DNA from 2 places in the Rathayibacter sp. VKM Ac-2759 genome. Region 2 is predicted to be linked to the other one. Evidence: predicted binding sites of a transcription regulator. Region 2 holds the regulator's gene; the other holds the start of a gene.

Region 1 (4,888 bases), 360 kb from region 2:
GAGGCCGACCTCGACGAGCGTCTTGAGGAAGCGGTGGATCGAGGTGATCGGCTCGAAGAACTCGGCCGCCTCGGCGATCGGCATGTCGAGGACCTCGGCGATGTTCTTGCCCTTGTAATGGACCGTGAGGGTGTCGCGGTTGTAGCGCGCTCCCCCGCAGACCTCGCACGCGACGTAGACGTCGGGCAGGAAGTTCATCTCGATCTTGATGGTGCCGTCGCCCGAGCAGGCCTCGCAGCGGCCGCCCTTGACGTTGAAGCTGAACCGGCCCGGCAGGTAGCCGCGGGCCTTCGCCTCCGTCGTCTCGGCGAACAGGTTGCGGATCCGGTCGAAGACGCCGGTGTAGGTGGCGGGGTTGGAGCGCGGGGTGCGGCCGATCGGGTTCTGGTCGACGTGCACGACCTTGTCGAGGTTCTCGAGGCCGGTGACGCGGGTGTGCTTGCCCGGGACCTTGCGCGCCCCGTTGAGCTGGTTGGCGAGCACCCGGTAGAGGATGTCGTTGACCAGGGTGCTCTTGCCCGAGCCCGAGACGCCCGTGACGGCGACGAAGGTGCCGAGCGGGAACTCCACGTCGACCTTCCGCAGGTTGTTGGCGTTCGCCCCGACGACCTTGATCATCCGCTTGCGGTCGATCTTGCGCCGCTTCTTCGGGATGTCGATGGAGCGGCGGCCCGAGATGTAGTCGCCGGTGAGCGAGTCGGTGTTCTCGAGCAGCGAGTCGTAGGAGCCCGAGTGCACGACCTCGCCGCCGTTGACGCCGGCGCCCGGGCCGATGTCGACGATCCAGTCGGCGGTGCGGATGGTGTCCTCGTCGTGCTCGACGACGATCAGCGTGTTGCCGAGGTCGCGCAGCTTCAGCAGCGTGTCGATGAGGCGGCGGTTGTCCCGCTGGTGCAGGCCGATGCTCGGCTCGTCGAGCACGTAGAGCACGCCGGTGAGCCCGGAGCCGATCTGCGTAGCGAGCCGGATGCGCTGGGCCTCGCCGCCGGAGAGCGACGCGGCGGCGCGGGAGAGGTTGAGGTAGTTGAGTCCGACCTCGATCAGGAAGTCGAGGCGCGCGCGGATCTCACGGAGGACCTGCGCGGCGATGTGCGCCTCCCGGTCGGTCAGCTCGAGGCGCGCCATGAAGTCCTGGGCGTCGCCGAGGCTGAGGTCGGCGATGTCGGCGATGCTCGCGCCGTGCACGAGGACGGCGAGGACCTCGGGCTTGAGCCGCGAGCCCTTGCAGACGGGGCAGGGCACCTCGCGGAGGAACTCGGACCAGCGGGTGCGCTGCACATCGGTCTCGGCCTGGACGTACTGGCGCTCGATGTAGGGCACGACACCCTCGAAGCCCGACGTGTAGCTCATCTCACGGCCGTAGCGGTTCTTCCACTTGACCTTGACCTCGAAGTTGTCGCCGTGCAGGACGGCCTGCTGGACCTCGGAGCTGAGCCGCTTCCACGGCGTGGTCAGCTTGAAGCCGAGATCGCGCGAGAGGCCGTCGAGCAGCTTCTCGTAGTACTGGAAGAGGCCCTTGCCCTGCGTGGTCCAGGGGATGATGACGCCCTCGGCGATGCTGAGATCGGGGTCGCCCAGGAGCAGGTCGTCGTCGACCGACATGCGCGTGCCGAGGCCCGAGCACTCGGGGCAGGCGCCGAACGGGGCGTTGAACGAGAAGGTGCGCGGCTCGATCTCGGTGAGGGAGATCGGGTGGTTGTTGGGGCAGGAGAGCTTCTCGGAGAAGGTCGTCCAGGCGCCCTCGCCCTCACCGTCGACGAAGTTGATCTGCACGATGCCGTCGGTGAGGCGGAGAGCGGTCTCGAGGGAGTCGGTGAGCCGGCCGAGGATGTCGGGACCCGCGACGAGACGGTCGACCACGACCGAGATGTCGTGCTTGTACTGCTTCTTGAGCGTGGGCGGGTCGCTGAGCTGGATGAGCGAGCCGTCGACCATCGCACGGGAGTACCCGCCGGCGGTGAGCTCCTTGAAGAGGTCGACGAACTCGCCCTTCTTCTGCGAGACGACCGGGCTGAGGATCTGGTAGCGGGTGCCGCTCTCGAGCTCCATCATCTGATCGGCGATCTGCTGAACGGTCTGCGCCGAGATCTTCTCGCTGCAGATCGGGCAGTGCGGCACGCCGATGCGCGCCCAGAGCAGACGCATGTAGTCGAAGATCTCGGTGATCGTGCCGACGGTCGAGCGCGGGTTGCGGTTCGTCGACTTCTGGTCGATCGAGACCGCGGGGCTCAGCCCCTCGATGAAGTCGACGTCGGGGCGGTCGACCTGGCCGAGGAACTGGCGCGCGTAGGCCGACAGCGACTCGACGTAGCGGCGCTGACCCTCGGCGAAGATCGTGTCGAAGGCCAGCGACGACTTGCCGGACCCCGACAGACCGGTGAAGACGACCATCGAGTCGCGCGGGATCTCGAGGTCGACATCGTGGAGGTTGTGCACCCGGGCACCGCTCACCACCAGCTTCGAGACCGACTCGTCGAGGGAGGAGACGAAGCGGTGGAAGGAGGGAGAGGGGGCGGACGAGGGGTCTGTTACGGCATTCGCGATCGACACCTCGAAAGTGTATGCGGAGCCACCGACATCGCCCGGGGACGTTCGCTGGGCGCTGATCCGGGGCGCGCGGTCTTGCGGATCGCGCACCCCGTCGCGGACCGCGGCGGTCGCCTCCGGCCGCGCTCCGCCGCTCCCGATCAGGAGAGGTGGCCCGCCTTCTCCATCTGGCGGAGCTCGCGCTTGAGCTCCTGGACCTCGTCGCGCAGTCGCGCCGCGAGCTCGAACTTGAGCTCGCCCGCGGCCTGCAGCATCTGGCCGTTGAGGTCCGAGATGATCGCCTCGAGGTCGTTGCCGCCGTTGGCGGCGAGACCTTGCCGACGGAGGTTGGGGGTCGGGCTCTTCTTCTTGGCGTCGCGGCCGGCGAGGAGCTTGGCCGTGTCGGCCCCCTCGCGGGCGAGGGCGTCGGTGATGTCGGCGATCTTCTTGCGGAGCGGAGTCGGATCGATGCCGTGCTCGAGGTTGTAGGCGACCTGCCTCTCTCGGCGGCGGTCGGTCTCGTCGATCGCGAGCCGCATCGAGTCGGTCACCTTGTCGGCGTACATGTGCACCTCGCCCGAGACGTTGCGGGCCGCGCGGCCGATCGTCTGGATGAGCGACGTCGAGGAGCGGAGGAAGCCCTCCTTGTCGGCGTCGAGGATGGCGACGAGCGACACCTCGGGCAGGTCGAGGCCCTCGCGGAGGAGGTTGATGCCGACCAGGACGTCGTACACGCCCGCGCGCAGCTCGGACAGCAGCTCGACCCGGCGGAGCGTGTCGACGTCGGAGTGCAGGTAGCGGACGCGGACTCCGGCCTCGGTGAGGAAGTCGGTGAGCTCCTCGGCCATCCGCTTGGTGAGCGTGGTGACGAGGACGCGCTCGTCGCGCTCGGTGCGGCGCTTGATCTCCTCGAGCAGGTCGTCGATCTGGCCCTTGGTCGGCTTGACGACGATCTCCGGGTCGACGAGGCCGGTGGGGCGGATGATCTGCTCGACGATGCCGTCGGCGATGCCCATCTCGTAGCGGCCGGGGGTCGCGGAGAGGTAGACCGTCTGGCCGACGCGCTGCTTGAACTCCTCCCACTTGAGCGGACGGTTGTCCATCGCCGAGGGCAGGCGGAAGCCGTGCTCGACGAGCGTGCGCTTGCGGGAGGCGTCGCCCTCGTACATCGCGCCGATCTGCGGCACGGTCACGTGCGACTCGTCGATCACGACGAGGAAGTCGTCGGGGAAGTAGTCGAGGAGGCAGTGCGGCGCCTCGCCCGACTCGCGGCCGTCGATGTGCCGGGAGTAGTTCTCGATGCCCGAGCAGAATCCGATCTGCTGCATCATCTCGAGGTCGAACGTGGTGCGCATCCGGAGCCGCTGGGCCTCGAGCAGCTTGCCCTGCTTCTCGAGATCGGCGAGCCGCACCTCGAGCTCCTGCTGGATCGTGTCGATCGCGCGGTGCATGACGTCCTGGCTGGCGACGTAGTGCGAACCGGGGAAGACGGAGACGGAGTCGAGCTTGCGCACGATGTCGCCGGTGAGCGGGTGCAGGGTGTACAGCGCCTCGATCTCGTCCCCGAACATCTCGATGCGGATCGCGAGCTCCTCGTACATCGGGATGATCTCGATCGTGTCGCCGCGGACGCGGAAGGTGCCACGGGCGAAGTCGACGTCGTTGCGGGCGTACTGCATCGACACGAACTTGCGGATGAGGCGGTCGCGGTCGACGCGCTGGCCGACCTGCAGCGCCACCATCGCCTCGAGGTACTGCTCGGGCTGGCCCAGGCCGTAGATGCACGAGACCGTCGAGACGACGATGACGTCGCGACGGCTGAGCAGCGAGTTGGTCGTCGAGTGGCGCAGGCGCTCGACCTCGGCGTTGACCGAGCTGTCCTTCTCGATGAAGGTGTCGGTCTGCGGGACGTAGGCCTCGGGCTGGTAGTAGTCGTAGTAGGAGACGAAGTACTCCACCGCGTTGTTGGGGAACAGCTCGCGGAACTCGTTCGCCAGCTGCGCCGCCAGCGTCTTGTTGTGGGCGAGCACGAGCGTGGGCCGCTGCACCGCCTCGACGAGCCACGCGGTGGTGGCGGACTTGCCCGTGCCCGTCGCGCCGAGGAGCACGACGTCGGCCTCGCCGGCCTGGATCCGGGCGCTCAGATCGGCGATCGCGGCGGGCTGATCGCCGCTCGGCTTGTATTCGCTGACGACCTCGAAGGGGTGCACGGCACGGGTGGGCTCCATGCTCGAAGCGTAGCTGCGACCACCGACACGGAGCCCGGCGTGCGCTCGCCGCGAACGGGCTGGTGCACCGCGGACCGCGGGCAGCGCACGGCGTTCTGCACGAGATCGGCCGGTCCTGCGCTTCCAGGCGGAGC
Region 2 (4,888 bases):
GATGATGTCCGAGACGACGTCGTCCGGGACGGGGTGGGTGTTCTCGTTGACGTTCAGGGCGACGGGCACGACGGCCTGGGGCGCACCGTAGGGGTGCTTGCCGCGGAGGTCGTCGCGCAGGGGCAGATCATCGAGAGTCGTCACCAGAAGATGCTAGCGGCGCCGCCCGTCGAGGCCGGAGTGCCGGTCAGCGGACGACGTCGTACTGGGAGGGGACCGCGAGGCGCTGCCCGGGCTCGATGCCGGCGCTGGGGAGCTGGTTGAGCGACAGGATGTCGTCGACCACGTCGCGGGGGTCGGACTCCGGAGCGAGCTCCTCGGCGAGCGACCAGAGGGACTCGCCCGCGCGGACGGTGACGTACTGGAACTCGACGCCCGACTGATCGGCGGACGCGACTGCTCCCCCGCCGTTCAGGCCGAAGACGAAGGCGCCGGCGACGATCGGCAGCGCCCCGAGAGTGGCGAGCACGGCGCGCCCGCGCCGCGTGAGGCGCAGGTGCGACTTCTGCGGCGTCGCCGGATCGATCGGACGCCGGGTCGCGTGCGAGTCGTGTGTCGTGCGGGAATTCCGTGCGGTCATGGTGATCGCTCCTCTCAGCAGGGACTCGGGGCGGACCTCGGCCGGGAGGGCCGCCCCGAATCTCTGTTCCGAATATATCTTCGAACTTCGCGGCGGACAAGTGCCTGTCGCGTCGTATCCGCTGTGCCGCCCTCCGGATGACGGCTCGCGACACACTCGAACGAATGTTTCGAACGGGGACCCGCGGCGGATACAGTTTCGAGAGCCCGGAGGTAGTACAGCAGCGACCACCGACATTCGACGTCGGACCGCAGCCGGGAGGGTGCGCACGCGGGGTGCGCGCCGAGAGAGGGAGCACCGTGAGCGACGCGCAGACGCCGAAGACCAAGCCGGGCGCCGGTCGCCGCCGCAAGAACCTGAGCGCCAAGCAGCTCGCCATCCTCGATGCGATCCAGCGCTCGGTGTCGAGCCGCGGCTACCCGCCGAGCATGCGCGAGATCGGCGACGCCGTCGGCCTCGCCTCGCTCTCGAGCGTCACGCACCAGCTCAACCAGCTCGAGCTGAGCGGCTACCTCCGCCGCGACCCCAACCGGCCCCGCGCGCTCGAGATCCTGATCGACGTCCCGAGCTCGACCGAGGACGACGGCTCCTTCGAGTCGACCGTGACCGTCGGTGACGCGGCGATGGTGCCGCTCGTCGGCCGGATCGCGGCGGGCGTCCCGATCATGGCCGACCAGCAGATCGACGAGGTGTTCCCCCTCCCCCGGCAGCTGGTGGGCAAGGGCGAGCTGTTCATGCTGAAGGTCGTCGGCGAGTCGATGATCGACGCGGCCATCTGCGACGGCGACTGGGTCGTGGTGCGGTCGCAGCGCACCGCCGAGAACGGCGAGATCGTGGCGGCCATGCTCGACGGCGAGGCGACCGTGAAGGTGCTCCGCCAGCGCGACGGCCACACCTGGCTCCTCCCCCGCAACTCCAACTTCGAGCCCATCCTCGGCGACGAGGCCGAGGTGCTCGGGAAGATCGTCGCGGTGCTCCGCTCCGTCTGACCGCGGACGAGGAGACCCCGGTCCGTCGAGGTTGCCTGCTCGCGCAGGGCGCCTCGACGGGCCGGGGTCCGCTCGTCCGGGCCCGCGCCTCCTAGACGGCCGCCGCTCCCGTGAGCGCCGCGCGGGCGCCGGAGGCCGCGGAGACCATCGACCGCAGCGACGCCACCGTCTCCTCGTAGCCCCGGGTCTTCAGACCGCAGTCCGGGTTGATCCAGAGCTGGCGCGCGGGGATGGAGCCGAGAGCCGTGCCGACCAGATCGGACACCTCCCCCTCGCTCGGGACGCGCGGCGAGTGGATGTCGTACACACCGGGGCCGATGCCCCGCGCGAAGCCGGAGCGCTCGATGTCGGTGACGACCTCCATCCGCGAGCGCGCCGCCTCGATGCTGGTCACGTCCGCGTCGAGCTGGTCGATCGCGTCGATGACGACTCCGAACTCGGAGTAGCAGAGGTGGGTGTGGATCTGCGTGCCCGTCGCGGCTCCCGCGGTAGCGAGCCGGAACGCACCGACCGACCAGTCGAGGTAGGCGGGCTGGTTCGCCTTCTCGAGCGGCAGCAGCTCGCGCAGCGCCGGCTCGTCGACCTGGACGATGCGGATCCCCGCGCGCTCGAGGTCGGCGATCTCGTCGCGCAGGCTCAGTGCGACCTGCTCGGCGGTCTCCTTCAGCGGCTGGTCGTCGCGCACGAACGACCACGCGAGGATCGTCACCGGGCCGGTGAGCATGCCCTTGACCGGCCGCTCGGTCAGCGACTGGGTGAAGCTCGACCACTCGACCGTGATCGGTGCCGGGCGCGAGACGTCGCCCCAGAGCAGCGACGGCCGCGTGCAGCGGCTGCCGTACGACTGCACCCAGCCGTTCCGCGTCACCGCGAAGCCGTCCAGGTTCTCGGCGAAGTACTGCACCATGTCGTTGCGCTCGGGCTCGCCGTGCACGAGGACGTCGAGCCCGATCTCCTCCTGGAGCCGCACGACGCGCTCGATCTCGGCGCGCATGCGCTCGACGTACTGCGACTCGGTCAGCTCGCCCCGCCCCACGGCCGCTCGCGCCGTGCGGATCTCGCGCGTCTGCGGGAACGATCCGATGGTCGTCGTCGGCAGCGGCGGAAGGCCGAGGGCCTCCTCCTGGGCGGCGAGGCGCTCCTCGTAGGAGGCGCGGCGGTAGTCCTCCGGCCGGAGAGCCGCCGCGCGGGCGCGGACGGCACCGTCGCGCACGCCCGGCGCCGCACGGCGGTCCTCGAGCGCCGCCGCGGCGTCCGAGAGCTCGGCGGCGACGGCGTCGCGACCCTGGGTGAGCCCCCGCGCCAGCACCGCGATCTGCTCCACCTTCTGATCGGCGAAGGCGAGCCACGAGGCGAGGCGCGCATCGAGGTCGGGCTCGTCGGTGACGTCGTGCGGGACGTGGAAGAGCGATGTCGACGTCGAGACCGAGACCTGCGCGGCCAGCGGCCGCAGCGCCTCCGCGGAGTCGAGTGCGGCCGCGAGGTCGCCGCGCCAGACGTTGTGGCCGTCGATCACGCCGGCCACCAGCACGGTGTCCCCGACCGCCGAGGCGGGCGCCGAGCCCTTCACGAGGTCGACTCCCACCGCCTCGACCGCCGAGGCGGCCAGGATCGGCAGCGCGTCACCGAGGTCGCCGTAGGGCGCCGCCACGAAGAGCGCGGGTCGCTCCTCGGCACCGCCGAGCACGCGGTACGCCTCGGCGGTCGCCTCGAGGACCCGCTCGCGGTCGACCTCGATCGACTCCGAGACCAGAGCCGGCTCGTCGAGCTGCACCCACTCGGCCCCGGCCTCCCGGAGGCGCCCCAGCAGCTCGACGTAGACGGGCAGCAGGTCGGCCAGGCGCGACAGCGGCTCGAAGCCCTCGGGCGCCGACTCCGACGGCTTCGCCAGCAGGAGGTACGTGACCGGGCCGACGAGGACAGGCCGCGTCGTGAAGCCCGCCTCGCGCGCCTCCTCGACCTCGCGGACGCGGCGCGTGTCGGCGAGCGTGAACCGCGTCCCGGGCCCGATCTCGGGGACGAGGTAGTGGTAGTTCGAGTCGAACCACTTCGTCATCTCGAGCGGGGCGCGATCGCCGTCGCCGCGGGCGAGGGTGAAGTAGCCCGCGAGATCGAGCGAGCCGTCGACGACCAGGTCGGCGAAGCGCTCGGGGACGGCGCCCACCGCGACGCTGGTGTCGAGCACCTGGTCGTAGAACGAGTGCGCCTCGGGGATCGACGAGTCGTCCCGGCCGAGCCCGAGGGCGGCCAGACGCTCCCGGGTCGCGGCGCGCAGGCCCGCGGCCGACTCCTCGAGCGAGGCGGCGTCGAGGGTCCCGGCCCAGAAGGACTCGATCGCCTTCTTGAGCTCGCGACGCCGGCCGATGCGGGGGTAGCCCAGGACGGTTCCGGTGGGGAAGACGGCTGCGGTCGTGCTCATGATGGTCTCTCCGTGGTGAGGGGTGGTGACGGGTTCCGGTCGCCCGCGAGTGCGGGTTCCCGAGGCAGGAGGCCGCTCTCGGCGAGGACGGCGAGGGGCTCCTCGTGGCGGTTGAAGGCGTACAGGTGGATCGCCGGGGCGCCGGCCTCGAGGAGGGTCCTGACCATCGCGGCGGCGTGCGCGACGCCGATCCGGCGGCGGCCCTCGTCGTCGGGCTCGACATCGAGGGCGATCGCGAGCTCGGCGGGCAGGTCCTCGCCGCTCAGCTCGAGCATCCGCCGGAGCCGGCCGGGGCTGGTGACGGGCATCACTCCCGGGATGATCGGCATGCGCACCCCCGCGATGCGGGCGCGCTCGACGAAGCGCACGTAGTCGGAGGGATGGAAGAACAGCTGCGTGATCGCGAACGACGCTCCCGCCGCCTCCTTCGCGAGCAGCGCGTCGATGTCCTGCGAGAGCGACCGGGAGCGCGGGTGCCCGTTCGGGAACGCCGCGACGGCGACCTGCGCGCGGGGCCGGCTCGCGATGTCGACCCGCTGAGCGTTCGGCCGTCCGGGCATCGTCACGGCTCCGTAGGGCTCGCGCTCGGCCTGCACGCGGTGGATCAGCTGCACGAGCTCGGCGGCGCTGCCGAGGTCACCGGGCACCTCCTCGCCCTCGGCGGTACCGGCGGGCGGGTCGCCGCGCAGCGCGAGGAAGCGGGTGACCCCCGCCTCCAGGAACTCGTGGACGAGCCGGCTCGCCTGGGCATGGGTCGACCCGACGCAGGTGAGGTGCGCGAGCGCCTCGACAGGGGTGCTCCGGTGGATGTGACGCAGGATCTCGAGCGAGGAGCTCCGGGAGGAGCCGCCCGCGCCGTACGTCACCGAGATGAAGGAGGGCCCCGCCTCGGCCAGACGG

The links. Region 2 encodes LexA, which represses DNA repair genes until DNA is damaged. Its sites were predicted from a motif close to TCGAACANNTGTTCGA; they were not measured.
Positions count from the first base shown of each region.
Region 1: uvrA (excinuclease ABC subunit UvrA) is a predicted target of LexA. The motif match lies at 2,552-2,567, and genes of this name have one in related genera.

Region 1 covers NZ_CP047176.1:1,837,685-1,842,572, reverse strand. The annotation lists gene uvrA (excinuclease ABC subunit UvrA) at 1-2,454, opposite strand, end outside; gene uvrB (excinuclease ABC subunit UvrB) at 2,688-4,754, opposite strand.
Region 2 covers NZ_CP047176.1:1,477,981-1,482,868, reverse strand. The annotation lists gene GSU68_RS06785 (histidinol-phosphate transaminase) at 1-147, opposite strand, end outside; gene GSU68_RS06780 (LysM peptidoglycan-binding domain-containing protein) at 188-580, opposite strand; gene lexA (transcriptional repressor LexA) at 880-1,569, shown strand; gene metE (5-methyltetrahydropteroyltriglutamate--homocysteine S-methyltransferase) at 1,661-3,988, opposite strand; gene GSU68_RS06765 (methylenetetrahydrofolate reductase) at 3,985-4,888, opposite strand, start outside.